DNA from 3 places in the Alkalihalophilus pseudofirmus genome. Region 1 is predicted to be linked to each of the others. Evidence: riboswitches for the same ligand, from Rfam matches in the RefSeq annotation. Region 1 holds a riboswitch; each other region holds the start of a gene.
The links. Region 1 has a riboswitch for thiamine pyrophosphate ahead of PQ478_RS05340 (acetylornithine deacetylase). Riboswitches for the same ligand answer to the same signal wherever they lie in the genome.
Positions count from the first base shown of each region.

Region 2: it holds a riboswitch for thiamine pyrophosphate, as region 1 does, so the genes downstream of both, thiC (phosphomethylpyrimidine synthase ThiC) here and PQ478_RS05340 (acetylornithine deacetylase) in region 1, are expected to answer to the same signal.
Region 3: it holds a riboswitch for thiamine pyrophosphate, as region 1 does, so the genes downstream of both, thiT (energy-coupled thiamine transporter ThiT) here and PQ478_RS05340 (acetylornithine deacetylase) in region 1, are expected to answer to the same signal.

Region 1 covers NZ_CP117835.1:1,038,642-1,048,965, reverse strand. Annotated here, with positions in the region: gene PQ478_RS05390 (Na+/H+ antiporter subunit A) at 1-76, shown strand, start outside; gene PQ478_RS05385 (Na(+)/H(+) antiporter subunit B) at 73-507, shown strand; gene PQ478_RS05380 (Na(+)/H(+) antiporter subunit C) at 507-845, shown strand; gene PQ478_RS05375 (Na+/H+ antiporter subunit D) at 838-2,319, shown strand; gene PQ478_RS05370 (Na+/H+ antiporter subunit E) at 2,326-2,802, shown strand; gene PQ478_RS05365 (Na(+)/H(+) antiporter subunit F1) at 2,804-3,079, shown strand; gene mnhG (monovalent cation/H(+) antiporter subunit G) at 3,066-3,425, shown strand; gene PQ478_RS05355 (small multi-drug export protein) at 3,578-4,039, shown strand; gene pssA (CDP-diacylglycerol--serine O-phosphatidyltransferase) at 4,321-4,860, shown strand; gene PQ478_RS05345 (HU family DNA-binding protein) at 5,154-5,426, shown strand; TPP riboswitch at 5,581-5,681, shown strand; gene PQ478_RS05340 (acetylornithine deacetylase) at 5,808-7,082, shown strand; gene tenA (thiaminase II) at 7,120-7,797, shown strand; gene PQ478_RS05330 (ABC transporter ATP-binding protein) at 7,787-8,527, shown strand; gene PQ478_RS05325 (ABC transporter permease) at 8,524-9,264, shown strand; gene PQ478_RS05320 (ABC transporter substrate-binding protein) at 9,267-10,223, shown strand.
Region 2 covers NZ_CP117835.1:3,973,165-3,983,488, reverse strand. Annotated here, with positions in the region: gene PQ478_RS20705 (FAD-dependent oxidoreductase) at 1-305, opposite strand, end outside; gene PQ478_RS20700 (hypothetical protein) at 482-658, opposite strand; gene thiC (phosphomethylpyrimidine synthase ThiC) at 672-2,450, opposite strand; TPP riboswitch at 2,592-2,706, opposite strand; gene PQ478_RS20690 (oxidoreductase) at 2,835-3,500, shown strand; gene PQ478_RS20685 (flavin reductase family protein) at 3,565-4,056, shown strand; gene PQ478_RS20680 (cytochrome P450) at 4,213-5,571, opposite strand; gene PQ478_RS20675 (methyl-accepting chemotaxis protein) at 5,795-6,292, shown strand; gene PQ478_RS20670 (alpha/beta fold hydrolase) at 6,293-7,279, shown strand; gene cypC (CYP152 family fatty-acid peroxygenase CypC) at 7,878-9,146, opposite strand; gene PQ478_RS20660 (potassium channel family protein) at 9,276-9,695, shown strand; gene PQ478_RS20655 (endonuclease/exonuclease/phosphatase family protein) at 9,742-10,324, opposite strand, start outside.
Region 3 covers NZ_CP117835.1:531,131-541,454, reverse strand. Annotated here, with positions in the region: gene rbsK (ribokinase) at 1-214, opposite strand, end outside; gene PQ478_RS02750 (protein YuzH) at 234-476, opposite strand; gene PQ478_RS02745 (ABC1 kinase family protein) at 580-2,178, shown strand; gene PQ478_RS02740 (hypothetical protein) at 2,193-2,429, shown strand; gene PQ478_RS02735 (DUF1835 domain-containing protein) at 2,605-3,363, opposite strand; gene PQ478_RS02730 (S8 family serine peptidase) at 3,818-6,229, shown strand; gene PQ478_RS02725 (Glu/Leu/Phe/Val family dehydrogenase) at 6,276-7,673, opposite strand; gene thiT (energy-coupled thiamine transporter ThiT) at 7,786-8,349, opposite strand; TPP riboswitch at 8,413-8,516, opposite strand; gene PQ478_RS02715 (amidase family protein) at 8,581-10,023, opposite strand; gene PQ478_RS02710 (PTS fructose transporter subunit IIABC) at 10,159-10,324, opposite strand, start outside.

The DNA.
Region 1 (10,324 bases):
TCTTGTACTTGGAATTGCTGCATTAGGTGTCATTGCATTAATTAAGCTACGAATGACAGGGAGGGAAGATGTGTGAAGAACTTAAAATCTAATGATGTCCTTCTTCATTCCGTCACCCGCGTTGTGACATTCATCATCCTTGCATTTTCCGTCTACCTATTCTTCGCCGGTCACAACAACCCCGGCGGAGGATTTATCGGCGGATTAATGACAGCAAGTGCCCTGCTTTTAATGTATCTTGGGTTTGATATGAAGAGCATCAAAAAAGCAATACCATTTGACTTCACAAAAATGATTGCTTTCGGTTTGTTGCTGGCAATTGTTACGGGCTTTGGCGGCTTATTAGTCGGCGATCCGTATCTTACTCAATATTTTGAGTACTATCAGATACCGATTTTAGGTGAAACAGAGCTGACTACAGCACTGCCGTTCGACCTGGGTATCTACCTAGTTGTTGTCGGTATTGCACTCACGATAATTCTTACGATTGCGGAGGATGATATGTAATGGAAATATTAATGTCCATCACTGTTGGTGTCCTCTTTATGGTCGGAACCTATTTAATTCTTACGAAAAGCTTGCTTCGAGTGATTGTAGGATTAATCCTGCTTTCACACGGAGCTCATCTCCTGCTTCTCACGATGTCAGGATTACAAAGAGGCGCACCACCACTACTTGGTCTTGAGGCTAGCACATATAGTGATCCATTGCCTCAAGCATTGATTTTAACAGCGATTGTAATTAGTTTTGGGGTCACATCATTCTTGCTTGTACTCGCATATCGCACATACAAAGAGCACAAGACAGATGATTTAGACCAATTAAGGGGATCTGCAGATGAATAACTTAGTCATACTACCGATTCTAATCCCATTTATTGTAGGTACGATTCTCATTTTATTTGCAAAAAATCATAGCCTACAGCGTGTGATCAGCGGCTTTACTGTGATCGGCATGCTGTTAGTAGCTATTTATCTTGCAGTTGATGTATATCAAAATGGAATCTCTGTTCTTGAACTGGGTAACTGGCAAGCACCATTTGGTATTGTCTTAGTTGCTGACATGTTTGCTACCATGATGGTCATTCTCGCAAGTATTGTAGGGGTTGTTTGTTTGTTCTTTGCCTTTCAAACGATCTCCTCAGAACGTGAGAAATATTATTTCTATCCGTTCTACTTCTTCTTACTTGCAGGGGTAAACGGAGCATTCTTAACTGGAGACTTATTTAACCTATTCGTCTTCTTCGAAGTGATGCTGATTGCCTCCTACATTTTAATTGTATTAGGCGGGACGAAGTATCAGCTTCGTGAATCATTAAAATATGTAATGATCAATGTTTTTGCTTCGATCTTGTTCATTGTCGGTGTGGCCTATCTTTACTCGATTACAGGAACACTGAACTTAGCTGACTTAGCTGTTAAAGTCGGTGAACTTGAACAGACAGGCGTATTAAATGTTATTGCGGTTATTTTCTTGGTTGTATTTGCTATGAAGGGTGGTCTCTTCCCTCTTTATTTCTGGCTTCCGCGTTCATACTATGGACCGCCAGCAGCAATTGCCGCATTATTCGGGGGCTTATTAACGAAAGTTGGGATCTATGCGATCATGCGTACATTCACGCTGATCTTTACTCATGATCCAGACTTTACCCATATGTTAATTCTAATTTTAGCTGGTCTGACGATGTTCTTTGGGGTACTTGGGGCCGTTTCACAGTTTGACTTTAAGCGAATCCTCTCATACCACATTATCAGTCAGGTTGGTTACATGGTGATGGGGCTTGGTATTTACACGCAGCTAGCAATTGCCGGTGCGATCTACTATATTGCCCACCATATTATCGTTAAAGCAGCCCTCTTCTTATTTGCAGGGGCAACTCAAAAAATTACCGGAACAACCGATCTAAAGAAAATGGGAGGTTTACTTAAAACCCACCCATGGCTTGCATGGATGTTCTTTATCTCTGCAATTTCCTTAGCTGGTATCCCGCCGCTAAGTGGATTCTTCAGTAAGTTTGCGCTTATTTTAGCTGCATTCTTAAATGAGAATTATATTATTGCCGCTGTCGCTCTTGCAGTCGGACTTCTAACATTGTTCTCAATGATGAAGATTTTCATTTACGCGTTTTGGGGTGAGCAGAAGCATACAGAACAACAAGCAAACTTTAAAGTGGGCAAACTTTTACTGCCAATTGTTCCACTTGTCGCTTTAACTATTATCCTTGGTTTCGCAGCCGAGCCAATTTTCCAATATTCACTGCAAGTGGCTGACCAAATTCTAGACCCAACGATTTATATCGAATCTGTACTTAAGGAGTAGATGCTAATGGCTTTTCAAATATTATTAAACCTTGTCATTGCGGTTATCTGGGTTAACTTTCAAAATAGCTATACAGCTGTCGACTTCTTAATTGGATATGTTGTTGGGATTTTCATCTTATTCGTTTTAAGACGTTTTCTGCGTTTTGATTTTTACATGCGCCGCGTATGGGCTATTATTAAGTTAATTAGTTTATTCTTTAAAGAACTTATATTAGCCAATATAGACGTGATTAAGATTGTGTTAAGTCCTAAAATGAATATCCAACCTGGAATTGTAGCTGTGCCTACTAAATTAAAAACAGACTGGGAGTTAAGTCTTCTAGCATCTCTTATCTCTCTTACTCCAGGTACACTATCGATGGATTTCTCAGATGATAATAAATACATCTACATCCATGCGATTGATGTTCCTAATAAAGAGAAAATGATCCGTGATATTCACGATACATTTGAACGTGCTATTTTGGAGGTGACCAAATAATATGTTCCAATCCATTTTAATGATTGTATTAGTGGTCATGTCTATCTCATTGTTCGTTTGCTTTATCCGTACATTAATCGGCCCTACGATGTCTGACCGCATCGTAGCGCTTGATACATTTGGCATCAATCTAATAGGCTTCATCGGGGTCATTATGATGCTTCAGGAAACTTTGGCATACTCAGAAGTTGTTCTTGTCATTAGTATTCTTGCCTTTATCGGGTCGATTGCGCTTTCTAAATTTATTGAAAGGGGTGTTGTCTTTGACCGCGGTTGAGATTATTATTAGTATCTTTGTTCTCATTGGCGGCTTTCTTAGCCTGTTAGGTTCGATCGGGATTATTCGTTTCCCTGATGTGTACGGCCGTCTCCACGCTGCGACAAAGAGTGCAACACTTGGTGTAATCTCGATTATGCTCGCAACGTTCTTATTCTTCTTCCTCGTTCACGGTGAATTTGTCGGAAAGCTGTTATTAACGATTTTATTCGTTTTCCTAACTGCTCCTGTAGCCGGAATGATGATGGGCCGTTCTGCTTATCGTGTAGGCGTGCCTTTATGGGAAAAGAGTACTCAAGATGACCTAAAGAAGATGTATGAGAAGAAAATGAAAGGAAGCAACTAAGCTTTCAATAGGAATGAGGGGGCTGTCCCTTAAGGTCATAAAATGGCCTTGGGACAGCCCCCTCTCTTATCAAGCGGTATTTTTTTAGTGGCTTTGTTTATGAGCAGATGATACACTTGCTCTATTATTAAGAGGATCACTCGGAGGTTTTAATGTTTCAATCATTATGGGAGTATATATTAGTATTTCTAGCGGCGGCTACGCCATGGCTTGAAGCGATCGTCGTTATACCGATCGGAATTATTCGAGGATTAAATCCAGTGCTCGTATCAATTGTTGGGTTTGTCGGTAACATGCTGACTGTTTTACTTGTCGTTATTTTCTATGAAAAATTCGAGGCATGGAGAGCACGCAGACGTGAGGAGACAGGAATCGAAGAAAAGCCTCCTACAAAGCGTCAGGAGCGCGCTAAGCGAGTCTGGAACCGTTATGGTCTTCCCGGCCTTTCCGTTGGAGGACCGCTCATTCTAGGCACTCATTTAACGATCCTTATGGCGCTCGCACTTGGGGCAAAAAAACAAGCTGCTACTTGGTGGATGACCATAAGCTTAATTGCTTGGATTCTTATTTTTGCTATCGGCACCTATTATGGATTTGCCTGGTTCACTAGTTAGGGATACTCGATTAGAAGCCTTCATGTACAATTCATGAAGGCTTTTGTTAGGATGATTACGTACGCTCCTTCCCCCCTTTACTAGGACTTCATTTTCTGTTTTGCTAACTTGACAGTTAATCGACTTAAAGGTCTTATTATCAAGGAATCCCCATATTATGACAAAAATAGTGCTGTTTTATCGACTTCGTTCTCTAGTGAAAACGGCTCGAGTGTGTTATGATATTAATTTATAAAGGACGTTAGGAGCATTTGTTTAGCTAACGTTAAGGAGTGAAGTGAATGTTCCTTTTAGAACATCTCGATCAGACGGTGAAGAAAATGAAAGGTCAAATTGCAAATATATTAACACTTATGAACCTTGGATTAGGTGCTCTCTCAATCATCTTCGTTCTGCAAAACGAACTTAGAATGGGATTGTTATTTATTACAATTGCAGCGGTATGTGACCGACTTGACGGAGCAGCAGCAAGACGCTTTCAATCTACGTCTGAATTTGGAAAACAACTAGACTCACTGAGTGATATTGTCTCTTTTGGAGTCGCACCAGCTTTATTGATTCATCAAGCTGTTTTACATGAATTCGGCTCAGTCGGGGCCATTTTCGCGATTATCTTTATTATTTGCGGAGCGATACGTTTAGCTCGCTTTAATGTAACGGAAAGTCATGGCTTCTTTGTTGGCCTTCCTATCACAGCTGCAGGATGTATCTTAACATTTTCATCTCTATTAGTTCCATTTCTAGAAGCATATAGTTTTATGTTCATTACGATGATCCTTGCCTTGCTTATGGTCAGCTCATTTAAAGTGCGTAAGATGTAGAATAAAGGATAAAGCTCAAAGCGACTGCTTGAGCTTTTTTCGTATCAAAATTAGGGAATCTACGCTTTTTTGCTGTCGAAATGTCAAAAAGAGTGGAAAAATTGACTTTAAATGCTTGAATTTACCCCCAAAGTCTTGACACCACTGGGGTTTAATGAGTAAATTTGAGTTGCAGGTTATTTTAGCTTGTTGGGACAGCTATTAAATCCAATCGAACAAACGAAGATAGATTCACATTCTATAAGAGTTTATCTATCGTTTTTCAAAACAAGGTATGAAAGGGAGTTTTTTTCATGAACAAAACAGATCTAATTAATTCAGTATCAGAGCAGGCAGACCTTTCTAAGAAAGATGCTTCTAAAGCAGTAGACGCTGTATTTGACAGCATCACTAACGCACTTGTTGAAGGTGGTAAAGTTCAGCTAGTAGGTTTCGGAAGCTTTGAAGTACGTGAGCGTTCTGCACGTAAAGGCCGTAACCCGCAAACTGGCCAAGAAATTGAAATCCCAGCAACAAAGAACCCAGCATTTAAGCCAGGTAAACAATTAAAAGACGCTGTAAACTAATAACGTCAAAAGTAAAAGCGAAGAGTACTCCTCTTCGCTTTTTTCAAAGAGTTATAACACATTTAATATTGTAACCTTAAAAAAAGTATGATAATTTGAAAGTAGTTTCAGAATCATATTTTCAGATTCATATTTAAATAACATAATTAAATAGCCAGACCACTAGGGGTGCAATTATTGCTGAGAAAGGTGCAAGCCTTAACCCTATTACCTGATCTAGATAATACTAGCGGAGGGAAGTGGTGAGAGCGTCTATTCTCAGTTGTAACTCCAGCTGTGTTCAGCGAGATTGCATACAGCAAGGTTTTCCTGTACATATGACGTCTATCAGCCACTTCTTTTATAGAAGTGGTTTTTTATTTGCTTTAAAGGAGTGAGAACATGAAATCTATTGCAGAACTTATTGAACGTGTTGAGGAAAGAGAAGAAGAACTAATCTGCCTGTTGCAGCAGCTAGTAGAATATCAAACGGAAAGCCCCCCAGCTAGAAATACGAAAGAAGCACAGGACTTTATCGCTCACTACCTTGCCGATGCGGGCTTTGATATTGATATGTGGGATGTTTACCCTAATGACCCAAATGTCGTAGCTGTTAAAAAAGGGACAGCTTCTGCTCACCACCGCAGTTTACTCTTAAACGGACATGTAGATGTAGCTTCCGTTTCCAAAGACGAAAACTGGACCTACCCCCCTTTTAAATTGACTAAAGAAGGACGAAAGGTGTACGGACGCGGAACGGCAGACATGAAAGGCGGTCTGGCTGCCTGCCTGTTTGCAGCAAAACTTCTCCATGAAGCAGGTATAGAACTTCCAGGTGATCTGACGATTGAATCGGTCATTGGTGAAGAAGTCGGTGAAGCTGGTACAAAAGAATGCTGCGACCGGGGCTACCGTGCAGATTTTGCGATTGTAGCTGATACGAGTAATTGCGAGATTCACGGGCAAGGCGGAGTCATTACAGGCTGGGTAACCGTGAAAAGCCCAAAAACGTTCCATGACGGACTGAGACGCAATATGATTCATGCTGGCGGCGGACTCTATGGTGCGAGTGCAATTGAAAAAATGACTAAGTTAATTCAAGGTCTTAGCGAGCTTGAGCGTCATTGGGCCATCACAAAGTCATACCCTGGTTTCCCAAGCGGTATGAATACAATCAACCCAGCTGTGATTGAGGGCGGCCGTCATGCGGCATTTATAGCTGATGAATGCTCGCTTTGGATTACAGTGCACTATTATCCTGATGAAACGTATCAAGAGGTCACCCGTGAGATTGAAGAACATTTACTTGCCGTTGCAGCTGGTGACCCTTGGTTAAAAGAACACCCTCCTATTTTCCGTTGGGGCGGTACTTCAATGATTGAAGACCGGGGTGAAATCTTCCCTGCCCTTCCAATAGATTTGGAGTGGGATGGGTTGAAGCTTTTAGAATCCACTCATCATAAAACGTTTGGTGTTAAAACAAAAGTCGGAATGTCTTCTACAGTGACAGACGGAGGGTGGCTTGGAGATGCTGGTATTCCAACCGTCATCTATGGTCCTGGCGAGTTAATCCATGCCCATGCTGTAAATGAAGAACTATCCATTGATCAGCTTCTTGATTATACGAAAACGATTTTAACGTTCATCTATGAATGGTGTTATAAAGAAAGTCAATAGCGTTTATAAAACGTACAATAAAAAGGAGGACTTGTACATGTCATTTTCAGCACGTTTACATCAAAATTCCCTACCCATTTGGGAGGCTAGTCACAACCATCCGTTTGTAAAAGGAATCGGGGACGGGACACTTGATATTGAGAAATTTAAGTTTTTTATGAAACAAGATTATGTCTACCTAATTGATTACGCCAGACTATTTGCGCTTGCAAGTATGAAAGCAACTTCACTTAAAAATATGGCCCTATTTGCCAAAATGCTTGACGCCACATTAAACATTGAGATGGACCTTCACAGGCAATATGCAGAGAGACTTGGGATCTCGGCTGAAGAGTTAGAAGCTACCCAAGCTGCACCGATGACATTAGCCTACAGCAGTTATATGTTAAGTGTTTCTGAGCGAGGCTCTTTAATTGATCTAGTGACTGCCATTCTCCCTTGTGCTTGGAGCTATTATGAGATTGGAAAGAAGCTCGCAGAAATACCAGGAGCCATGGAACATGAATTTTATGGTGAGTGGATTACGATGTATCAATCTGAAGAATTTGGCGAAATCGCTGATTGGCTGATTAACCTGCTTGATGAATTAGCTCTTGGACTCCCTGAGAGTGAATTAGCCCGTCTTGAAGAGATTTTTCTTAACACAAGCCGCTTTGAATATATGTTTTGGGATATGTCTTATAAAGAGGAGTCTTGGCCTTCTCATGTCCGCTAAGCTGCTCGAACTACGCGATATAACATTCACTTATAAAACGGCTCAGCGGCCAACGATTGAACGTTTAAATGCAGAAGTTTATGAGGGAGAATTTCTCTCTCTCATTGCACCGAGCGGAGCGGGTAAAAGCACTATCTTCCGTTTACTCATGGGCCTAGAACAGCCTCAGCACGGAGAAGCTCTTTTTCATAACAACAGTAGCGCTATGGGCTATATGCCGCAAAAAGACCTTCTTTTAGAGTGGCGTACGGTTCTAGAAAATGTTACCCTCCCGCTCGAGTTAAAAGGCGTGAATAAAAAAGAAGCAAAAACAATCGCCGAACCTTATTTTGTTCAGTTTGGATTAGAAGGTACCCAGCATCAATATCCTAGAGAACTTTCAGGCGGAATGAGGCAGCGTGCATCCTTTCTAAGAGCGATGATTCGGGGTTCTAAGCTCTTACTATTAGATGAGCCCTTCAGCGCCTTAGATGCCATGACCAGGCTCCATATGCAGGATTGGCTGCAAAAGGTCTGCAGTGACTTGAATTTAACTGTCATATTAATTACTCACGATATGGATGAAGCCTTAAGAGTAAGTGATCGAATCCTAGTCTTCTCTAGCAGTCCTATGAGTACTTATTTAGAACTGTCAATAGAAGAACCTCATCCTAGAGCAAATCTTGAAACACTGGCTCCAATTAAACAACAGATTATGAGGCAGCTGTTTAGTGGAGTTGATTCAATATGATTAAAAACTATACAGCTCCCGGCCTGCTCTTGCTCGGGCTATTGATTAGCTGGGAGATCTTAGCTGGATTTATTGATAAACCTTACTTGATGCCAGGACCATTAGCTATCACAGATAAATTAATCTCGCTTCATTCAACTTTATTCTTTACCCACCTCCCTGCAACACTCGAGGTGGTGATTACAGGGCTTGTTATCTCCACTATTTTAGGAGTAACAGTCGCTATATGTATGCATCGCTGCCCGGTTATTGAGAGGGCTCTTTACCCGCTTCTTGTTATTTCACAAACCATACCTATCATTGCACTAGCACCGATCTTTGTGCTTTGGTTTGGCTATTCCGTTTGGAGTAAAGTGGTCGTCACTGTTCTTATTACCTTTTTTCCGATTACGGTCAACATGTATGATGGTTTGAAGTCAACTCCAAAGGAATTAAAAGAATTATTTCAAACAATGAATGCCAGCCCGTTTGCAACGTTTATGAAATTATATGTTCCCCATAGCCTGCCTTCTTTCTTATCAGGAATGAAAGTCGCTGTACCGCTCAGTGTCGTAGGAGCAGCGATCGGGGAGTGGTTAGGCGCAGAAGCTGGTCTCGGCTATTTCAGCAGACGAATGATGACTCAATTTGACGGGGCTGGCGTATTTGCTCCAATCGCATGGCTTGCGCTTATTGGAATCATTGGATTTTTACTTATCACTATTCTTGAACGATACCTATTACGTTGGAGGACTTAACGATGAAAAAATTATACTTATTTTCGCTCATGCTTTACCTTTTAGTTCTAGCTGCTTGTGGCGGAGAGGTCACAGAAACGTCTGCTGATTCTACTGATTCCTTAGAAGATGTAGACATTATGCTAGATTGGTATCCTAATGCTGTTCATACCTTCCTGTATACCGCAATAGAAAATGGCTATTTTGAAGAAGAAGGATTAAACGTAAACATCATTTTCCCTGCCAACCCTACTGACCCTATTAACTTAACGGCAGCAGGAGAACTTGACTTTGCCTTAAGTTATCAGCCAGATATTATTACAGCCAAGCATCAAGACTTGCCTATTGAAGCGGTGGCTCCCATTGTACGAAGCCCTCTTAATCACGTAATGTTTTTAGCGGACCAGAACTTCTCAAGCCCTCGTGACTTAGAAGGGAAAACAGTGGGTTACCCTGGTATTCCATTAAATGAACAGCTGCTAAAAACGATGGTTGAAAATGACGGAGGAGACTTCTCTAAAGTTAAAATGATCGATATCGGATTTGAATTAGGTCCAGCCATTATGACAGAACGTGCTGATGCGATCATCGGAGCATATATTAATCACGAATATCCAGTGTTAAAGCATGAGGGTTATGATATAAACTATTTTAACCCGACAGACTACGGTGTTCCTTCTTATTATGAGCTTGTATTAATCACGAATGAAAAGCTGATGAACGAGCGGCAAGAAACCGTAGATGCTTTTTGGCGTGCGGCTGTAAAAGGCTATGAACAAATGAGAGATGAGCCTGAGGCGAGCCTTAATATCCTCTTAGACAACCAAGAAGAAGCTAACTTTCCTTTAATTGAAACAGTCGAAAAAGAAAGTTTAGATATCCTTTTAAGTAAAATGGAAACAGAAGAAGAACCTTTCGGAACACAAAGCAAAGAGCATTGGGAGCAGATTGAAAATTGGTTAGAAGAAACTAAAGAATAGTTATCAAAGAGCTGTCCTATTGGGGCAGCTCTTTTTTTGGCCGAGTTAGTTAAATGATAGATGCAATAATGCCTTCAACTGATGAAATGAAGTGATGAAAC
Region 2 (10,324 bases), 1.1 Mb from region 1:
AACTTTGCTTTTTCAATGCCGAGATTATGGATTAATTCATCATAAATCAGGTCATGCTGGGCTGTTATTTTAGCGGTTGTATGGCCTGTCGTTCCGTTGACTAATACATCTGCCTCAATTAAGGTCACATCTAATCCTTCTTTGGCGAGCAGGTAGGCCGTTGTAATTCCAGAAATCCCACCACCTACAATACAGACATCAGTCTTAATGTCTTCTTTAAGGGGAGGAAAGCTTGCTAACTGGCTTGTTATTCTCCAATATGGCTCTGGTCTCTCAGGCAGCTGATTGGGTGTTTGCTCATTCATTAAATTGAACCTCCTCAGTTCGTAATCTACTTCCATATTTTGTCCTAGTTGGTATGTTCTTATGTATCACAAATTAAGCTTCTTTAAACGTGAGGAATAAGTTGAGCGCTGCCCGGTGGTGTTTTCCAAACAAAAAAAGCTGCCCCGATTAAGTGGGACAGCCCGGGAGGCAGCAATTAATAATAAAGAACACGAGTGATTCCGCATTTAGTACAGCTAAGCGAATAGGAGTCTCCGGAAAAGGTATGTTCGCATGTTGTTTGCAACGTTATAATCTCTTTTTCAATTTCTTTTATTCTAGCGTTGAGCGCAGCTCGTTCTTGTTCAAGCTTTGCAAGCCGGACAAGCTTCATATCTAACACCACCTTATTTATATAGCGTGCTGCCGTGCTCCTTAAATTGCTGTGCCTTCTCCTGCATTCCTTGCTCAATTGCTTGATTGGTTTCAAGGTTATTTTCTTTGGCATAATCGCGAATATCCTGAGAAATTCTCATACTGCAGAATTTAGGACCGCACATCGAACAAAAATGCGCCGTCTTCGCTCCTTTTGCAGGGAGAGTCTCATCGTGATATTCGAGTGCTCGTTCTGGGTCGAGGGATAAATTAAATTGATCTTCCCAGCGGAATTCAAAACGAGCTTTTGACAAGGCATCATCTCTTTTTTTAGCACCAGGATGTCCTTTTGCTAAATCGGCTGCATGAGCAGCAATCTTATACGTAATGACACCTGTGCGGACATCTTCTTTATTAGGCAGACCAAGATGTTCTTTAGGCGTGACATAACAAAGCATGGCCGTGCCATACCAGCCAATCATTGCCGCTCCAATGGCCGATGTGATGTGGTCATAGCCTGGTGCGATATCTGTTGTAAGCGGGCCAAGGGTATAAAAGGGTGCTTCATTGCATGTCTCAAGCTGTTTATCCATATTTTCTTTAATTAAGTGCATCGGTACATGGCCGGGCCCCTCAACCATCACTTGCACATCATGATTAAAGGCTGTCTTAGTCAGTTCACCTAGTGTTTCAAGCTCAGCAAACTGTGCGTCATCATTGGCATCAGCAATTGATCCAGGTCTCAGCCCGTCACCTAGTGAAAAGGCGATATCATAGGTTTTCATAATGTCGCAGATTTCTTCAAAATGAGTGTAGAGAAAGTTCTCTTGATGATGGTATAAGCACCACTGAGCCATAATGGATCCACCTCGTGAAACGATGCCGGTCATGCGTTTAGCTGTCAGAGGAACATAGCGCAGCAGGACTCCTGCATGAATCGTAAAGTAATCCACACCTTGTTCTGCCTGCTCAATTAATGTATCCCGGTAAATCTCCCATGTTAAATTTTCAGCGATCCCATTCACCTTTTCTAGAGCTTGATAAATAGGAACAGTCCCTACAGGAACAGCCGCATTTCGAATAATCCATTCTCTCGTTTTATGAATATCAGAGCCTGTTGAGAGGTCCATGATTGTATCGGCACCCCATCTGGTCGCCCAAGTCATCTTTTCTACTTCTTTTTCAATAGAGGAAGTAACGGCAGAGTTGCCGATATTTGCATTTATTTTCACGTGGAAATTTCTGCCGATGATCATCGGCTCTGATTCTGGATGATTAATATTGTTTGGAATAATGGCACGACCAAGAGCAATTTCCTCCCGTACAAACTCTGGTGAGACCTGCTCTCTGATCGCGACAAACTCCATCTCCGGCGTAATCATACCTTTTTTCGCATAATGAAGCTGTGTGACATTATTTCCTGCTTTCGCTCTAACGGCTGTCAGGCTTTGGCGAGGAAATTCTTGATAGGACGCTCTAGGATCATTCTCACTTTTATACCCATTATCCATTGCACACACTTTTCGCCCGGAATAGGTTTCTACATCACCGCGTTCAAAAATCCAATTGCTCCGAAGCGGGGGGAGCCCCTTATCTAGCTCCACCGTGTGCTGTGGGTCAGTATAAGGTCCGCTTGTATCGTAAACACGAAGCGGGGGATTTTGTTCCTCACCGAATGAACCGGTTGTGTTGGATAAGGAAATCTCTCTCATAGGGACTTTAAGGTCTTCTCTTGAACCTCTCACATACACTTTTTTACTTTCTGGAAATTGGGACATGATTGATAAGTTTTTTTGCATCGTATCAGACATCTTTTTCTCTCCTCTGCTTGTGATATGGAGGACGAGATCGGTACATAAAAAGGATAGGGGAGTACATAAAAAGCCGAGTCCAAATGATAGATTTGGGCCCGGCTTATACTATGTAGAAGTAGTCAAATAGACATGTAAATACTTAGGAGTCTCTAACTTCCCTACGCTGGTATGAGCCAGATCAGGTCCGAAGGGTTAAAAAACTTCAACGCGTTTTTCTCTCAGCCCAGCTCGTTGGACACCCCTAGTTAATGCTATTAAGTTCTTTAAAACAAAATCTCTTACAAACCAAATCCTAACATGAGAAAGTTTGGAAGATCAAGTCAAATTTTCGCTCTTTTCAAACAGAATCATTATAATGGTGTTCAAAGGAGTGACTTCAAAATGAACCGTCGTGCATTAATACTTGGGGCAACAGGGCTTGTAGGAAAGCAAGTTGTCAACCAATTATCTCAGTCGAAGGAATACAAAGAAGTACATTTACTAGTCCGCAGATCTGTGGATAAATCAAACCCTAAACAAATCGTTCATACGGTAAACTTTGATACTTTAGAAGACGACGATATTCCAGCAGTAGACGATGTATTCATTTGTATCGGAACCACGATTAAAAAAGCTAAAACAAAAGAAGCGTTTAAAAAAGTTGATTATGAATATCCGATTAAAGTTGCCAGGATAGCGAGGGAGAAAGGGGCTTCGCGTTTACTTGTTATCTCTGCGATAGGAGCAGACTCAGAGTCACAGGTTTTTTACAGCAGAGTAAAAGGCGAAATGGAAGAGGCAGTGAAGAAAGTAGGTTATCCACATGTGGATATCTTCAGACCTTCTCTTTTGTTAGGCAATCGTGAAGAATTTCGCTTTGGGGAAAAGATGGGTGAGCATGCAGTGAAAGTGATGAAGCCTCTCTTGTTGGGCCCGCTTAGAAAGTATAGAGGAATTGAAGACGTGGTGGTTGCACGGGCAATGGTTAAACAGGCGTCAGAAAATAGAAGTACAGGTACAGTGATTCTTCAATCAAATGAGATTGAAAAGGCTGGGAGAGAGGAGTGAAGTAAATGTTAGAGCGGCTAGATAAAACGGTCATGCATAGTTATCCTGGCATGGTGGCGCGCTAGTGACGGTGGCAGTTGAAGAGGAACATAATATAATGGCATGTGGATGGCATACTTATATTTCTTATGAGCCTCCTATGTACGGGGTAAGTATTGGACGAGAAAGGTATTCATACCAGTTGTTGAAGAAAGCAGGGAAATTCGCGATAAACTTTCTACCGTTTGAGAAGGCGGAAGTTATTCAAAAAGCAGGGGTGACCTCAGGAGCTGATACAGATAAACTATCAACCCAATCTTTTATTGAAGGTGAGGCAACGGGAGCTCCTATTTTAAAAGAGGCCTATGTTGCGTATGAATGTGAGACGGTTGATGTTAAGACATATGGAGACCATGATTTTTTTGTCGCCGAACTTGTGGGCTTTTACCGAGATGAGGCTCTCTTTTTGAGTAATGGGCTGCCAAATTTAAAACAACTTTCAATTCCTTTATATCTAGGGAGATCGAGGTATGTGAAGCTTGATGATAGAGTAGGGCATAAAGATTTTTTAAAATAAAAAGATACTTTAATAAAAATGAAGAGGATTCCCCCGATATGATGTTAGTGTCTGAAAACAAACATTAAAAAGGAGGATCCTCCCCGTAAATAATAATAGAGCAAATCGAATGAATCAAGTCTATGAAAAAAATTTGCCTCTTCTATTTCTGACTTTTTACTTCCTCTTCTCAACCTTCATCATGAGCCCGCCTTTAGGCCGAAGTGTGATAAGGGGCTGTGGTGTTACTTTTTGTTGGCTGCTTGTTAAGGTGAATTTATAATTCTGAGCAATCGCAGCTAAAGCTAACGTAGCCTCCATCATAGCGAAGTGGTTTCCGATGCAGACTCGCGGCCCGCCGCCAAATGGGAAATAGGCAAAAGGAGGCAAGGTTTTAAGAAAATTATGATCAAATCGTTCCGGTTTGAAAATGTTAGGTTCATAATAGAATGATGCGTTTCGATGCATAACATACTGACTGATTAAAACCATCGCCCCCTTGTTAAATAAGTAGGGTCCAATTTCTATGTCTTCTTCTACTTGCCTTCCGATCACATAGGCCGGAGGATAAAGTCTCATTGATTCAGATATTACATTTTGCGTATAAGTAAGCTTGGTGTAATGTTCTGGTAAGAGCGCTTCTCCATTTGTGACCTCTTTTATTTCTGCGTACAGTCTTTCATCAGCACTTGGATGTTCTGATAATAAATATAACGTCCATGCTAAGAGGTTAGCTGTCGTTTCATGTCCAGCAAGAAATATTGTCATTAATTCATCTCGTAGCTGCTGATCAGACATTACAGCCCCGTTTTCTTCATCCCGAGCTTTCATTAACATCCCTAATAAATCTTCTGATTGATTATCCTCTAATCTTCTTTTGCTAATGATAGAAAAAAGGACATCATCCAGCTCTTTTACCGCCTTTTTCAGTTGTCGATTTGCCTGAGTAGGGACCCATAAAGGCAGAGGAGAGAGGGAGCGCATTCTTTTGATACCAAGTTTCATGACTGCTTCCATCGGTTGTTCTATCACATCTGCCCCTTGTCCCATATCCATGCCAAACATTGTTTTTGTAATAATGCCAAGAGCTATATTCATCATGTCAGCTGCAATATTTCTCTCTTCTTCGTCCTTCCAATCTTTTATAAATGCGTTTGTTGTTTCTATCATATCTTGAGCGTACTGGTGGATATGTGTTTTTTTGAAGGCAGGCTGGATAAGTCTCCGCTGCTTCAGGTGAGACTCTTTTTCATTGGTTAATAGACCTTCTCCTACCACAGCTTTTAGCATTTGGATATCCCGAGATTTAATGAATGCTTTTTGTTTTGTCACCAAGATTTCTTTAATAAGATCTGGATCATTGACGAAATACACTTCTTGAAATGGTCCGAAACGAAAAGAGCTCACAGGCCCGAACGTCTCAGCTTGGTTGCTTAAAAAGCGAAGCGGATCAGATGTGAATGCTTGTAAGCTCCCTTTTAACCAATGTTCTTTTGGCCCTGGTATTGGTTTTCTCCTTTGAAATCTATTAGTCATTGTTCATCATCCTCATTTTTTTACTAGTAACGGAATTAGGATATGTAGAAGAGAGAGATTGGAAAGGTATAGATGCGGAAGAACAGAGATAATTGGTTCGTTTGCTTGATTTTCTTAAAGGTAGGTTAATCTATGAACGGATTACCCGCAGCGTGTGTATAGTATAAAAGGCAAATTTCACAGGAAGAAGTATAGAAATAGAGGGAGAGAAGGAGAGTAGAAAATGGGTAAAAAATCAAAATCAAAATCTAAAAGAGCACTCGTGACGTCTTTTGGCAAAAAACTAGAGAACGAGATGAATCAACAGGTTAAAGAGTGGGTAGAATCTGCAGAAAGTGTTGAGCAGATGAATGCTATGCTAGAGAGTCATGTCCATTCTTTAAAGAAAGTAAGAGGATACTCTGAGCTTATTTCTCAGCAGCTGAATATACCATCAAAGGACGATGTAGCAAGAGTTGCTAATCTTGTTATTCAAGTAGAAGAAAAGATTGATAGGCTAGAAGAAAAGGTTGATCGTTTGGGGGAGGAAACAAAAACCTTAAAGAAAAAGTCAGAGGGAGTTAGCCAAAGAGAGAAAACGAATAAGAGAAATGACAGCAGGCAAACCGTTATAAATAATGATCATGCGGCATCACCAATGCTTATGGTGAATCCTCATATCACAGATCCTCGTCTGTTTCAGTATGAGCTTGAATGCATGCTAGATGAGGAGTGGGAGTAGATGGATCAGTTTGATAGATTAAACCCTCATATAGGACAAACATCTCGAGTGGCCGTTTGGAAGAAAAATAAAGCGACGCTCTGGTATTATCCAGCGAAGAAAAAAACGTATCGTGTTCCTTTATTTCTCGTCTATTCCTTGTTGAATAAAGCCTATATTCTTGATTTGGCACCTGGAATGAGTATGGTGGAGGCTTTTACTAAGCAGGGGTACGATGTGTATTTGCTTGATTTTGGAGTGCCGGGATATGAGGATGGACATCTTACTCTAGATGATTATGTGTTGAAGTATATCAAGCAGGCTGTCAAACGAGCACTTGCTCATTCTAGGGCAGAGGAAATGAGTGTGATTGGCTATTGTTTAGGTGGTACGTTGGCGTTAATGTATACGGCCTTAAGCACGGAGCCTATTCGGAACCTCATTCTATTTGCGCCGCCGCTTGATTTTGATAAGCCGCCTTTTTTAGAAAAGTGGGCGGAAGCATTGAAGAAAGAAGAGATTAGCTTTGATGAGGTAATCGACCAATATGGTTTGATTCCTGCTAAGCTAGTAGAGATTGCTATGCGGACGATGACCAAACCATTTACCTTTACAAATACATGGTCTCCTGCATTTCAAAGCCATGCCAAACGTTCAAAGAAAGCAGAACTTGTAAGCAAGTGGGTGAAGGAGCATATTCCTTTTTCAGGGGCTGCATTAAAGCAGTTAATGAATGAATTGGGAAAGAAAAATAAATTGATTTTAAATGAGCTTTATCTGGGCGGGGAACATGTTAACCTTCGAAACGTAACGGCGGATTTGCTGGTTGTTTCTACGACTGACGACTTAATCGTACCAGAACATTTAACAAAACCATTGATGAAAATGATAGGGAGTGAAGACCGGACATATAAGCGCGTAAAAGGGGGCCATATCAGCCTTGCGCTTTCAGGAGAAATTCCGGATTTTCTCGAAAGCTGGCTAGAAGAACGGTCAGACCGGATATAAATAAGGCTGGAACAATAAAAGATTGAAATAAACATACGTTAGAGGAGAATGGCCGCTCCTGAAATATGCTTCGCTTTCCGCGGTGAGCTGATGAGCTTCCTCGGGCTTTGGCCCTGTGGGATCTCAGCCCTGCTCTAGGCACCGCAGGAGTCTACGCACATTTCATCCGCTAGGTTTCGTGGTTTTTAAAGAATTTAATGGATGATTTCGTTTTCGATCAGACCAATCGAAACTCAAATTAAATTATTTTCACTAAAAAAGGTAAGTCACTGAACACCTGTTTTCAATGAGAGGAACCACTTATTAACCTACGCGCTCGGTTGATTGGATCGGAAGGCACCGACTCCTGCGGGATGTGCGTGGCCAGGGGAGACCCCACAGGAGCATGCGACGAGGAGGCTCCCGGACCGCCCGCGGAAAGCGAGTGCCTGCAGCGGAAATCAACCACACTGTAGGGAAAACTTTTTAGGTAGCCTCTTGTAGAGCGGGGCTTACTAGCTCCCGCGGAAAATGGAGCATATTTCAGGAGTGGTCCACATAGGCCACTCCTGCTGTTCGTATTTCTATAAGTTAAAATGATATTTTCCGAGCCTTAGTATTATTGTTGTTGTCTACGTACATTTTGAATAATAAAACGGCTTTTCGGTATGCTTGGCATTCTGCTTAAATCATACGAAAGATCCTGCTTCGGCACGTCATACGTAATGTTCTGAGCCAATTGAGATAAGCTGATCTTCATTAATTCAATCGTGATCCACTCGCCTGCACAGCGATGCCCTTTATGTTCATCGCCGCCTCCTTGAGGAATAAAGGAGAAAGGACTGCCTTCCCAGCCTTTAAATCGTTCAGGACGGAATTCATTTGGGCTCTCCCATAGTTTTGGGTGGCGATTGGTCCCATATATATCAAGCAAAACGAGTGTGTTCTCTTTAAATTGATGAGAGTTCCACGTGAAATCCTTTTTCACTCTCGCACCAGTAAAGGGAGCAAACGGATAATAACGACGCACTTCTTGAGTGAAGAGGTGACTGTATGTGCCATCTTGATCTTGCATCAGCTTCTCGCGTTCTTTTGGAAACTCATGCAGCCCAACAGCCCCAAACGTAATAAAACGACCTACCGCAACCGTTGGACGGATGACATTGATTAATTCAATGGCGGCCATCTTAGCATCCATTAAGGTCCCGTCCAGTTCCTTATGCCAAGCCATTTGATAAAGAGCCGTTGATTCACGAGGACTCCGCTGCTCAGATCTTACTTCTTCAATTAAGGACGTTATCCATGCTTCCGTTCTCTTCCTTGCGCTTCTTCCGCGAGCGTGGCGTACACCAACAGCTCCAAAAGCATCAATCATGTCACCGAAATCCTTCGTACGCTTTTCTACCTCTTTTTCTTCTAACGGCACTCCAGCCCATTCACAGGCAACCTTTGTCAGCATCGCTTCCATTTCATCAAACAGGACAATTTTCTTTTGCGTTTCCCATTTCTTTATGTAAAGAAGCCATTGCGCACGCGTAATTTCATTTAATTCCTGAAGACGTTCACGAGACATTAATGACATAAATAGCTGCTTACGGTGACGGTGCGCTTCGCCGTCCATGGATTGAATGGCACCCTCTCCAAATAAAGTTTTTTGAACACGTTTTGGGGCAGCGCCTTCCCTTTTGAACTTATCATTATCATAAAAAACTTTGGCTCCATCTTCACCTCTAAGGCAAATCGCCTCTTCACCCATCAGTCTTGTTTTGAAGATATCTGATTGGAAGTCTTGAGCACGTTTGTGAATAAATAAATAGCCGTCTTTAAGGAGTGAGAGGCTGTGATCTAATCCTTTTTCACTTGGGATGCTTGCTTGTGATGTTTTCATAACCGATCCGCTCCTTCTGCTGTAGTATCCGTATCTCTTTTGAACTTTCCCAAATGTCTCCTTTAATAAACGTTGGATAAATTAGAGGTTTGTACCTGTTTCATTAGTGAAAAAGGTAGGAGAGGGGGGATGAGCGTGGTTTCAATGCTGTTAATAGCCATCACGATTTTATTTTTAATAGGAAATCTTTATTATTTCTTTACAAGTAAATCCTATAAACAGAGCTATTTTTGCCCGACTCTATTTTATAAATTATTTTTCGTCCTAGTAGGGATTACATTCGGCTTTGCCTTTCTCTATTACTTCCTTTCGTTTCATGAGCCTGTTCTTCTAATTAATGATCCTACTGGAGAAATTGCCGAACAGACCTTTTTAGATTTTCTGTATTTCAGCGGGGTAACAATGTTATCTATTGGATACGGGGATCTTGTCCCTGTTGGAAGTGCGAGGTTTTTCTCGATCATTCAGGCTAGTCTTGGCTTACTCTTACCCGCTGCTTATTTCATGAAAGGATTTAGTGCTGCAGCTCAAAGTGAGGAGACTTCATAAAAAAAGTGAGCGACCATTAGGCCTGCTCACTTTGTACGATACTATTTTATTCAGTAATAACGGCTTCTACCCCGAAGTGGTCCGAAACAATGTCACGATTGCGCCCGTTGAAGATCACTTTTGAGGAAAATACGTTTACTTTTTGGTTTGTTAGGATTAAATCGATACGTATTCCTCGTTTATTTTGATCCCATCCGGCAATTTTTCCTTCAACGGTAACTCCGGAATCTTTTTCGGCCGCTAATGTAAACGTGTCATAAAATCCATTTTGAATGAGGTAATCATACCCTTCGTTACGTATATCGGCATGATTATTGAAGTCACCCATTAAAAATACTCGCCCATCAGCTGGAATCTGCTCTAGCAGCGCATCCATTTGGCCGCGTGCGGGCTCTTCTGTATCTTCCCACCAGCCAAGGTGACAGGAGTAGAAATGAATCGGTTTGTTATCGATCTCAATGACAGCACCAACAATATTTCTTGATTTCCAATTTTTCATTTCACGGCTCTTCGTTACATAAAAGTCATTTGACTCAATAATAGGATGGCGTGTGAGGAGGGCAATGCCTTCCTCAAACACCTCATATCCGTAGTGAGACGGAGCCCAGACCATTTCATATGGAGCTGAG
Region 3 (10,324 bases), 510 kb from region 1:
GGATCAATTCATCTCCATAAAAATCACGACCGACTGCTCCAACCATCGTTACCTTTGCTCCTAAACGGGAAGCCGCAACCGCTTGATTGGCACCCTTTCCTCCTGGAAACCATGCAAGCTCTGAGCCGTTCAGTGTTTCACCGGCATGAGGGTAACGTTCTACCTGTACGACTAGGTCACTATTTATACTTCCTACTACCATTACTTTAGCCATAACACATTTTAATCTCCTTTTAGTTGTTTCTATGAGAACGTCTATTTATATATTCCTCGCTAAAACCTAATTCTTTGTTTATCAGCCATTCCATTTCTTCAAGATCCCTGCGGAGGACAATGGGATCATATTCTGACCATTGTATTACGTAAACAAAATAATAAGACCCTATCTTGCTAAAAATAACGGGAGAATCCGGAAAGTGATCAAAAAACGCTTTTATTCGATTTCTTTTCATATAGGAATAACGTTCAAGTTTCAACCTATCACCCGCTTCCCCCTAACATAAGGTCTTATATGTGCACAATCATTATACAACATGTATAATAAAATTAAAACTGAAGGTGATTCATGCTGTGAAAAACATGCCTATTTATCGAATGTTCACGATCGTCTTCATGAGTATAAAGTTCTTCCTACAAATTATCCGATTCCAAAGAAAGCATCAAAACCACTGGGATGAAGAGAAGTGGAACAGCCTCCTGCACCAGCAAGCACGAGAATATAAGCAAACAGCTTTAAAACTTGAGGGCTTGCTTATTAAACTAGGACAATTCCTTGCTGCTCGTGCCGATCTCCTCCCAGAAGTCTTCTTAAAAGAATTGGCCGATTTAATAGATCATGTTCCCCCCGTTCCATGGACTCAAACTAAAAAAGTCCTAGAAAAAGAATGGGGCACCTCTTATGAAAATGTTCTTCAATCTCTTACAAAAGAACCTATAGCTTCTGCTTCCATTGGACAAGTATACAAAGCTACTCTAAAAACAGGAGAAACAGCGGCCATTAAAGTCCAGCGCCCAACCATTTCTAAATTAATCAAAGCAGACCTTAAGGCTTTATCCATTGTCATGAGGTTAACTGGCCGATTTACCATCATAGGAAAAACGGTGGATACAACACGTTTATTTAATGAAATAAAACGAGTGATAACGGCAGAACTCGACTTTAAGCAAGAATTAAAAAATGGTCTTATTTTTAAAGAAAGATATGCAAACTCTGATCATGTACACATCCCTGCATTTAACAACGAACTAACAACCGCTAAGGTTCTAGTCATGGAATGGATAGATGGCAAAAGCGTAATCAATACAGAACAAATCGAAGTCATTCCTTACTTAAAAGAAGAGCTTGCTAAGCGAATCCTGACTATTTTTCTTGATCAATTATTACAAGAAGGAATTTTCCACGCAGACCCTCATCCCGGTAATATCCTGCTAAAAGAGGATGGGACAATTGTTTTAATTGACTTTGGAATGGTAGCTGCTATCAAAAAAGAAGATAGCAAGGAGCTGCAAACTCTCGTAGAAGCCCTTGTAATAGATGATTACAGCCAAGTTGTTGACTCACTTGAACGTTTACGCTTCCTTTTGCCGAATGCAGATAAACAGCAGATAGAAAGAATGATCCGCCAATTTCTAGATGTAGCTCTCACAGCAAATATTAATGGCTGGGACGAGGACGTTATGAACCAGCTATTAGGAGATTTCAGGCTGCTGCTTAAAGATCTACCTGTTCAAATGCCTAGTGAATTCGCTTTTCTTGGCAGAGCTGTCTCAACTTTAACTGGAGTATTATACAGTATAGATCCTAAATTGGATCTATTCGAATTAGGTAAGCCGATTGTCCTTGATTGGTTAGAACGAAACCGAGAGAAGGATGAATACTCATCCTTCTCTCATTGCCTCAGAAAGTATGGAGCTCCTATATTGAGGTTCCCTAGCAAACTGGATGCACTCCTTGATGAACCAAAATTATACCGAGAACTTCAAGAAAAGCAGCATAGGGAAAATAGAGAACACGAGAGACTAAAATGGTCGAGACATTATTCATTTCTATTTACGTTAATCGGCTTGATTGGAATCTTGACAGCTTTATTTTTTGATCATACTGCATTGTTGATTGGGAGCAGTATTCCTTTGGTCATCGGTGGAATTTCTTTTTATGTAGCAAGCAAAAGACTTTAACAGGAGGAATTTTCATGCAAAAGAAGCTAGAAACGACAGAAAAGGTTGGTGCAAAGGAGATTAAAATTGAAGGTTTGGAAGATGGCTACCGCGTTACGGTTCGTGCTGATGAAGATGAGTTACGCAAACACCGCCGTATTGGCGGAGCTTTTATCAACTTGCTTCGTCAATTCGAAAAGGCAGGCTATAAACTCCCCTTTCCATTCTCATGGATTCTCACATTCTGGAACAGATATAGTAAGCAACCATAGATGATGGAGAGCTGCTTTAGTTGAGCAGCTCTTTGTTTCTTTATGTGGGGTGGCACAATTTCTCGCCGAAGCTATACTATTCCCGCTCACACTGACGCGTAAAAAGGGTGGAATCATACAACTGCTTTCCCCGTCAAACAAGAACCACCCTCGGTCTCACGCAATCACTTCTCTTCTAGGATCTCAACAGAACCTTACCGGACATTGGCTGCTTGTCACCCTTCTCTATCCAATCGATTAACTTCATGTCATGCATCACATATAATCTCCATAGAAAAAATGGAAACGGCAGATGAGGAACTTTTCCATACATCTCTCCGACTAAAGCAGCCGCTTCATCTATATCTTTATCTTTTATATTCGATAAAATGATGGGATCATAGTGATGAAATGAATGATGTTCAAAGATAAAGTCTGCCTGCCGCACTCTCAGATCGCTTTCTTTTTCTTTTACCAGTTCCCATGTCTTTTGAAGCTGGGAGAGTGCATCATTCGTTAGTTCTACCGGGTTAAAATGAGCTTCCAACCGCTCAGGCGGCAGCTCCCGAACTAATAATGGCCCCCTTACCCTGTTGACCTGCAAAGAAAAACTACCTCGAGCTAGTTCTACTTTAGAAAGCAGATACATAAACGCCAGCTCATCCGCCGCTTCTTCACCAAGCCAAACAATTACTTTTTCTTGTTGGCTTATTAGGTTAATAATAGTATCTACTTGTTCGTTTAACATGTTCTTTAACGCTTCTCGCTCACTTTGATCGCTCTTTGTTCCAAACACTTGGCTAAGCTGCTTTAGCCTTAGATCCTCATCTGAAAGATTACCAATTTGTAAATAAGGTTCGAATACAAATACCTCTCCGGAAAAAGGCAAGATTATATCTTCGAACGCTTGAGTGAACGTTGCTTTCGCTGCATGAGAAAAAAGGATGTGGACCATAGAAAACTCCTCCCTTTCTTATCGTTATTACGATGTCATTGATACCTTTAAGGATAGCATGCGTATTTCATCCCCTCCAACTCCCTGCTCCTCTAAAAAAATTTCGTATTTTAAAATATTTTATTCACTAAATATTACCGTCTCTAAACAAAATAGTGCTTTAAACCCATAACTGAATACTCATTCATAATATTAGTATACTAATAGTTTTGATCAATTCAGGTAATTATTGATTGAATTAAATGGGTTTTCTATATGTGTCTTTAGTACCACTCGCCTCATTTTTAAGCATTTTTTACAACATAAGGAACTAAGACTCAATTTAGAGAAATCATGAAGGAATATGTAAAAATTAATAGAATATTGCCATTACAACGAAAATAATTGCGTTCTTGTGCAGGATCCCACCAGAAAGCGACTATTTTCTACTTAATCTAAGGAGATGATCTATTACATGAAACGAACCTTCCAATCGTTCGTCATTTATACATTAGTGTTGGCCTTAGCTCTTACTAGTTTCGGCACAGCATCTCTTGCTAATCAGACGAATACACCTCTTGCAGAAATTATGGGAGAGATTGATACCAAATCATCTGCTCCTACAACGGTTATTGTTGAGTTAGAAGAAGAATCAATTGTAGAAGCAAAGCACAAAGGTAAAAACCAAACAAAACAAAATTTAAAAACAAAGCGTGATCAAGTTAAAAACAATGTGTTGAAGGAAACAGCTTCTAGTAAAATCGGACAAGAATACGAGTATATCTTCTCTGGATTTGCTGTAGAGTTAAAAGGAAACGAAATTCCAAACCTTCTTACAATCCCAGGAGTTAAAGCAATCTATCCTGATGTTGAATACAAAACGACAACGATTGATGAAGGATTTATGATTGAAGAGGATGCATACAGTCCGGCAATGCTTGACAGTGCTCCACATATCGGTTCAAACGATGCATGGGATGCAGGTTTTACTGGTGAAGGCGTAACGGTTGCTGTAATTGATACAGGTGTCGATTATACTCACCCTGATCTTGCACATGCATTCGGCGATTACAAAGGATGGGACTTTGTTGATAACAATGATGACCCACAAGAAACACCTCCAGGTGACCCGCGCGGCCGTCAAACAAACCACGGAACGCACGTTGCTGGAACAGTTGCTGCTAACGGTCTAATTAAAGGTGTCGCACCAGATGCTACACTTCTTGGATACCGCGTTCTTGGACCAGGCGGAAGCGGAACAACTGAAAATGTTGTAGCAGGTATCGAGCGTGCCGTTCAAGACGGTGCAGATGTTATGAATCTATCATTAGGAAATTCTTTAAATAACCCTGATTGGGCAACAAGTATCGCACTTGACTGGGCAATGGCTGAAGGTGTTGTTGCTGTTACATCAAACGGAAACAGCGGTCCTAACAACTGGACTGTAGGTTCTCCTGGTACTTCTCGTGAAGCAATCTCTGTAGGCGCAACTCGCTTGCCTTACGAAGTATACAGTGCAGACATTTCAACTGGCTCTGATCAAGAGTTTGATAGTGCAAAAGTGATGGGCTTCTCAACGGTTGAAGAGTTATTAGCATTAGACGGAGAAGAGTTTGAATTTGTTTATGCTGGACTTGGTGCTGCATCTGATTTTAATAATTTAGACGTTGATGGCAAAATTGCTTTAATCGTACGCGGTGAATATCCATTTGTAGAAAAAGCTGAAAATGCGAAAGCAGCAGGAGCTGTTGGAGCAATTATTTTCAATAACGTAGATGGCGCAATGCCAGAAGTTCCTGGTATGGCCGTTCCAACAATTATGTTATCAAACGCTGATGGCGTAGCAATGCGTGAAGGCGTTAAAGACGGCTTTAATACAGTAAGTTTCTCAATCGAATTTGATAAGATGGTTGGAGAAACAGTTGCTGACTTCTCATCTCGCGGTCCTGTTATGGATACATGGATGATTAAGCCTGACGTATCAGCACCTGGTGTCAATATTACAAGTACAGTTCCTACTCACCAAGCAGATAACCCGCATGGTTATGCAGCACTTCAAGGTACAAGTATGGCAGCTCCTCACGTGGCAGGTGCAGCAGCACTTATTCTTGAAGCGAACCCTAACTGGGGAGTAGATGCTGTTAAAGCAAGTTTAATGAATACAGCAGAAAACTTATATGATGCGAACGGAAAACTCTACCCTCATAATACACAAGGGGCAGGAAGCATCCGTGTACTTGATGCAATTGAAACAAAGACACTTATCACTCCTGGAAGCCACTCATTTGGTGTATTTGATAAAACAAAAGGAAAGCAAACAGAGCGTCAACATTTCACAATCAACAATTTATCAAATGAGCGTAAAGCCTATTCATTTGATGTTCAATTTGAAAAAGGTTCAGAAGCAATCAAAGTAAACACAAGTAACAATTTACGCGTACAGCCTAATCGCTCACAAAAAGTAAACTTTAATGTTCAAGTAGATGTGAGTAAGCTTGACCCTGGTTACTATCCGGGAACAATTGTGGTAAGCGACGGTTCTAATTCATATGAGGTGCCGACTATTCTTTTCGTAAAAGAACCAGACTATCCTCGTATCACTTCACTTGCTTACAACACTAACCCTGGAACTGGTGATCTAGTTGGTTCAGCTTATGTACCAGGCGGCGCTGAGGAAATAGAATTCTGGGTATTTACTGAAACGTTACAATCTCCAGTAGGCAGTGCATTCGTCGATACAAATATTGGTGCTGGATATTATGATTTTACTTATGATTTAACGATTAATGGTGAAGCATTAGCTCCAGGGAAATATCGTCTTGTTGCCTTCTCAACGAAAGCAGGTAAAACTGATTATTCGTATGGCGATGTATTTACAGTAGAATAATTTTAAAAGGCTGACTCTGTGATAAGAGTCAGCCTTTTTATTACCTTTAAAACAATTTACCGTGACGGTATAAAAGACTTGTCAATCTTTCTAGTGACAACGTAAAGCAGGTCGTCCTCATCGTTTGACCGACTGATGAAAAATACGTATCATAGACATTTTTTAAGGTTTCTATCATTTGTTTGGACATATTTTCAATGATTTCTTCTTCGGTAAATAACTCTGTCACCCGGCTTTGTTTCCATTCTAAGTAAGACACAATAACACCGCCTGCATTGGCCAAAATATCTGGAATAACAACCGTGCCTTCACGTTCGAAGTAATCATCTGCTTCTAGTGAAATCGGTGCATTCGCTCCTTCTATCAGCACTTTCGCTTTAACCTCTTCCATATTATCTTGATGAATTTGATCTTCAATCGCAGCAAGAATTAATACATCTGTGTCAATGGTTAACACGTCCTCAACAGGCTTTACTTGAGCGGTAACCCCTGCTTCTAGAAGCTGCTCTCGATTGGACGGAAGGTCGCGTCCGTTCTTTGTATACTCGATCAGCTTTTTCACATCAAGACCATCTTCATGATAGAGAGTAGTAAAACGATCAGATACCGCAACTACTTGATGATTATATTTCATATATTGGTAAGCTTCAAGAGCTGCCACTCCTCCCACGTTACCAAAGCCTTGGACAGCGACACGAATGGCCTTTCCATCTTCTGCCTGCTGTCTCAATGTTTTTAAAGTATCCCATTGTTTATGACGATTAATATCTGTTCCGTTTGCGTGAGTGCCTGACCATTGATCTAGAAGCCAAGAATAACTTAAAAAGGTCCCTCTTCCCGTCGCTTCCCGTCTTCCACGTGCTCCGCCATTCTCTACGCTTTTCCCTGTGAATGATCCTAAATACGGTTCACCTGGGTGGATTGTCTTGAATTCTCCTACCATCCAATCAACAATTTTCTCATTTGTGCCCAAGTCTGGTGCCGGGATATCATGATTTGGGCCAATATCACGAGAAAAACGCTGGACATATTTTTTACTAATTAAGTTTAATTCTTTATCTGTGAATTTGCGCGGGTCTACATGAACTCCGCCTTTTGCCCCGCCGTACGGAAGTCTGTGCAAGGCATTTTTCAAGGTCATAAGTATAGCTAGATTTTCAACTTCTGCTTCATTGACAAATTCACTAAAACGAATACCGCCTTTATAGAAGCCGCTAATATTATTGTGCTGCACCCGGTATGCCGGAATCCGCACAATACCATCTTTCTCAGTAGATACTCGTATGTAGCTTTTAATTACTTTATCCGTTGTTTTTAGGATTTCTTTTGCCGATCCACAAACGAATCTTCTCTTTTCATCATCTTCAATGCCTAAAAAACTGCTGCGCTCAGCTAAGTCACTCATCACCGTTTCAATTAAGGCTTGTGTTTCAGTTCGCTTCACATTATCCCCTCCCAAAATCTGCTTCTATACTACTTATTCCCTAAATGCTGGCTGGAAAACCCTTTCTTAACCACAAAAAAGACCTCCCAAAATTCGGGAGGTCTGATAATTATTAAGATGATAACCCTGTACTTGTTTTACCTGCTTTAAAAAATTGTGAGTAAGACCTTGCCAAAAATAAAATGATGGCCAAGGTAATGAGCATTTCCGGAAGCAGGTACGAAAGGTTATATAGAAAAGAATAGACACTTGGGTTCATTCCATCCGGTGCATATTGGCCAAACCAAATGACCCCGGAAGCAAAATGACTTAAGAAACGCAATACAGTAGCTAACACTAAACCAAGAACTATATAGCTTAATTTAGGAACTGCCTGCCTTGAAGCAAATAGCCCCGCAAATCCTAACACCATAAAAGCAAGCGGATAGTCGAGCACCAACTGAACAGGATGGACAATTGTCGGTCCTGTTACGAGCCCTAGTAAACCAACGAGGAGGCCTGTTAACAGTCCAACTTTTAATCCTCGGCGGAAGGCTAGAAGAAAGATAGGAACCATCACAAGAGAGATCGAACCGCCCATCGCCCATAGCGCGCCAAATTTAACAAAGCTTAAGACAAGTGCAAGTCCTGCCATAACAGCTATTTCAATCATAATCGTTAAACGTTCACGATTCATAAAAAAATCCCCTTTCGTTTCCACGGAGGGGATGTCATGTACACATAGTTATTCAATGTTAAATAGAATGTGCCACCACTTCCCTACGCTAGTACAAGCTAGATCAGGTTATAAGAGTTGAGGCTCCCCTCTCTCAGTCAGACAAACTGACACCCCTAGTGGAACTATTAAATTATTTTTGCAATCTAGTGTTTAGTCTAGCATAAACAGTAACATTTAGCGATACACAGATTATAGTAATGGCGGTTTTCTTGCCTTCGTCAGCTTCTCAAATGCTTCTGCGATCTCAATTAATAATGGCTCTTGCCACGCTTTAGCGGTAAATGTTATCCCAACTGGTTCACCTGACTCTGTGTAACCCGCTGGTACAGTTATTGAAGGATAGCCGGCTTTAGCAGGGATGGCTGCCCCTAAATTATTTGGAAACACGATGACATCTAGTTGATGTTCTCTTAAAACCGCATCTATTCCTTCTGTTGCTGAAAAATATGCATCCTCATTCAGTGCTTTTAGGTAGTCTTTTTCTGTTAGCTTGCCAGAAGTCTTATCTGCCTCAATAAGTAATGACTGTCCGTACTTTAACGCTTTCTCGTGATGATTCTCATTCCACTCGATAATATCAGTAAGTGTACGGACAGACATAGATGAATCAAGCTCTGAGAGATACTTATTTACATTTGCTTTAAATTCATAGGTTAAAACGTTATAAGACCACTTTCTTGTACTAGAAGGTATGTTCACATCTTCAATTACATTTGCCCCACCGCGGGATAGTTGTTTTATTGCTGTCTCATATACCTCCCTCTTCTCTTCTCCCAAAAGGTCCATCACATGTTCACGGATAACACCTATACGCTTCTCATGTAAACTGCTGTTATTCAACGCCTTTAACAGCTGATTTGGTTGAAAAGGGCATACTGATGTAATGAGGTCCTCATCGTCTTTACCCATCATACCGCATAATAAATAAACAGCGTCTCTCACAGTTCTTGCCATAGGGCCTGCCGTATCTTGCGTGTGTGAAAGCGGGATAATGCCTGATCTTGAAATTAAGCCTACTGTCGGTTTAATTCCTACAATACTATTTTGACTAGAGGGACTTAAAATTGAACCCGAAGTCTCCGTTCCTACTGCTGCAACCGCAAAGTTTGCAGCAATTGCTGAACCAGATCCTGAACTTGAGCCGCCTACATCAAATCTCCCTATTCCATAAGGATTTTCAGTCTGCCCCCCTCTTGAACTATATCCACTTGGCATATTTTCGCTCGACATAAAATAGGCCCACTCTGACATGTTCGTTTTCCCTAAAATAACGGCTCCTGCTTCACGTAATCTCTTAACAAGAAAAGCGTCCTTTTTTGCATAGGAATGTTCTAATACAAGCGCTCCTGCACTCGTATGCAGTTTATCTTTCGTGTCAATATTATCTTTCAGTAAGATAGGAATCCCATGCAGCATACTCCTTTTGCCGGTTCGCGTTCTTTCTGCATCAAGTGCCGCTGCAATATGCAGCGCATCAGGATTAACCTCTAAGACGGAAGAAAGTTTTTGATCATAAGCTGCGATTCGAGCCAAATAATATCGGGTAAGTTCAACTGCTGTTACTTCTTGCAGGTCCATCATCCTTTGAAGTTCTTCAATCGTGGCCTCTAGAAAGCATGTGTCATCTATCATCATCAGACCTCATTTCAATATTATTCATACAAAGTATATAGAAATGTCAGTCAACTCATCAACTGATATCAATTAAAATAGACCAAGGCGCTCATCACCTTGGTCTACTTTCGATTATTGATTGTATGCAGCCCATTATGCAACCCGTTTTTTCAATACTCCTAACATAACAGCCGTAACTACAGCCCCTATTAAAATCGCTAATCCATATAACAAGAACCCGCCTTCCACTAACGGAATAACAAATATTCCGCCGTGTGGTGCTCTTAAACCGATGCCAAACAATGCCGTCAAAGCACCT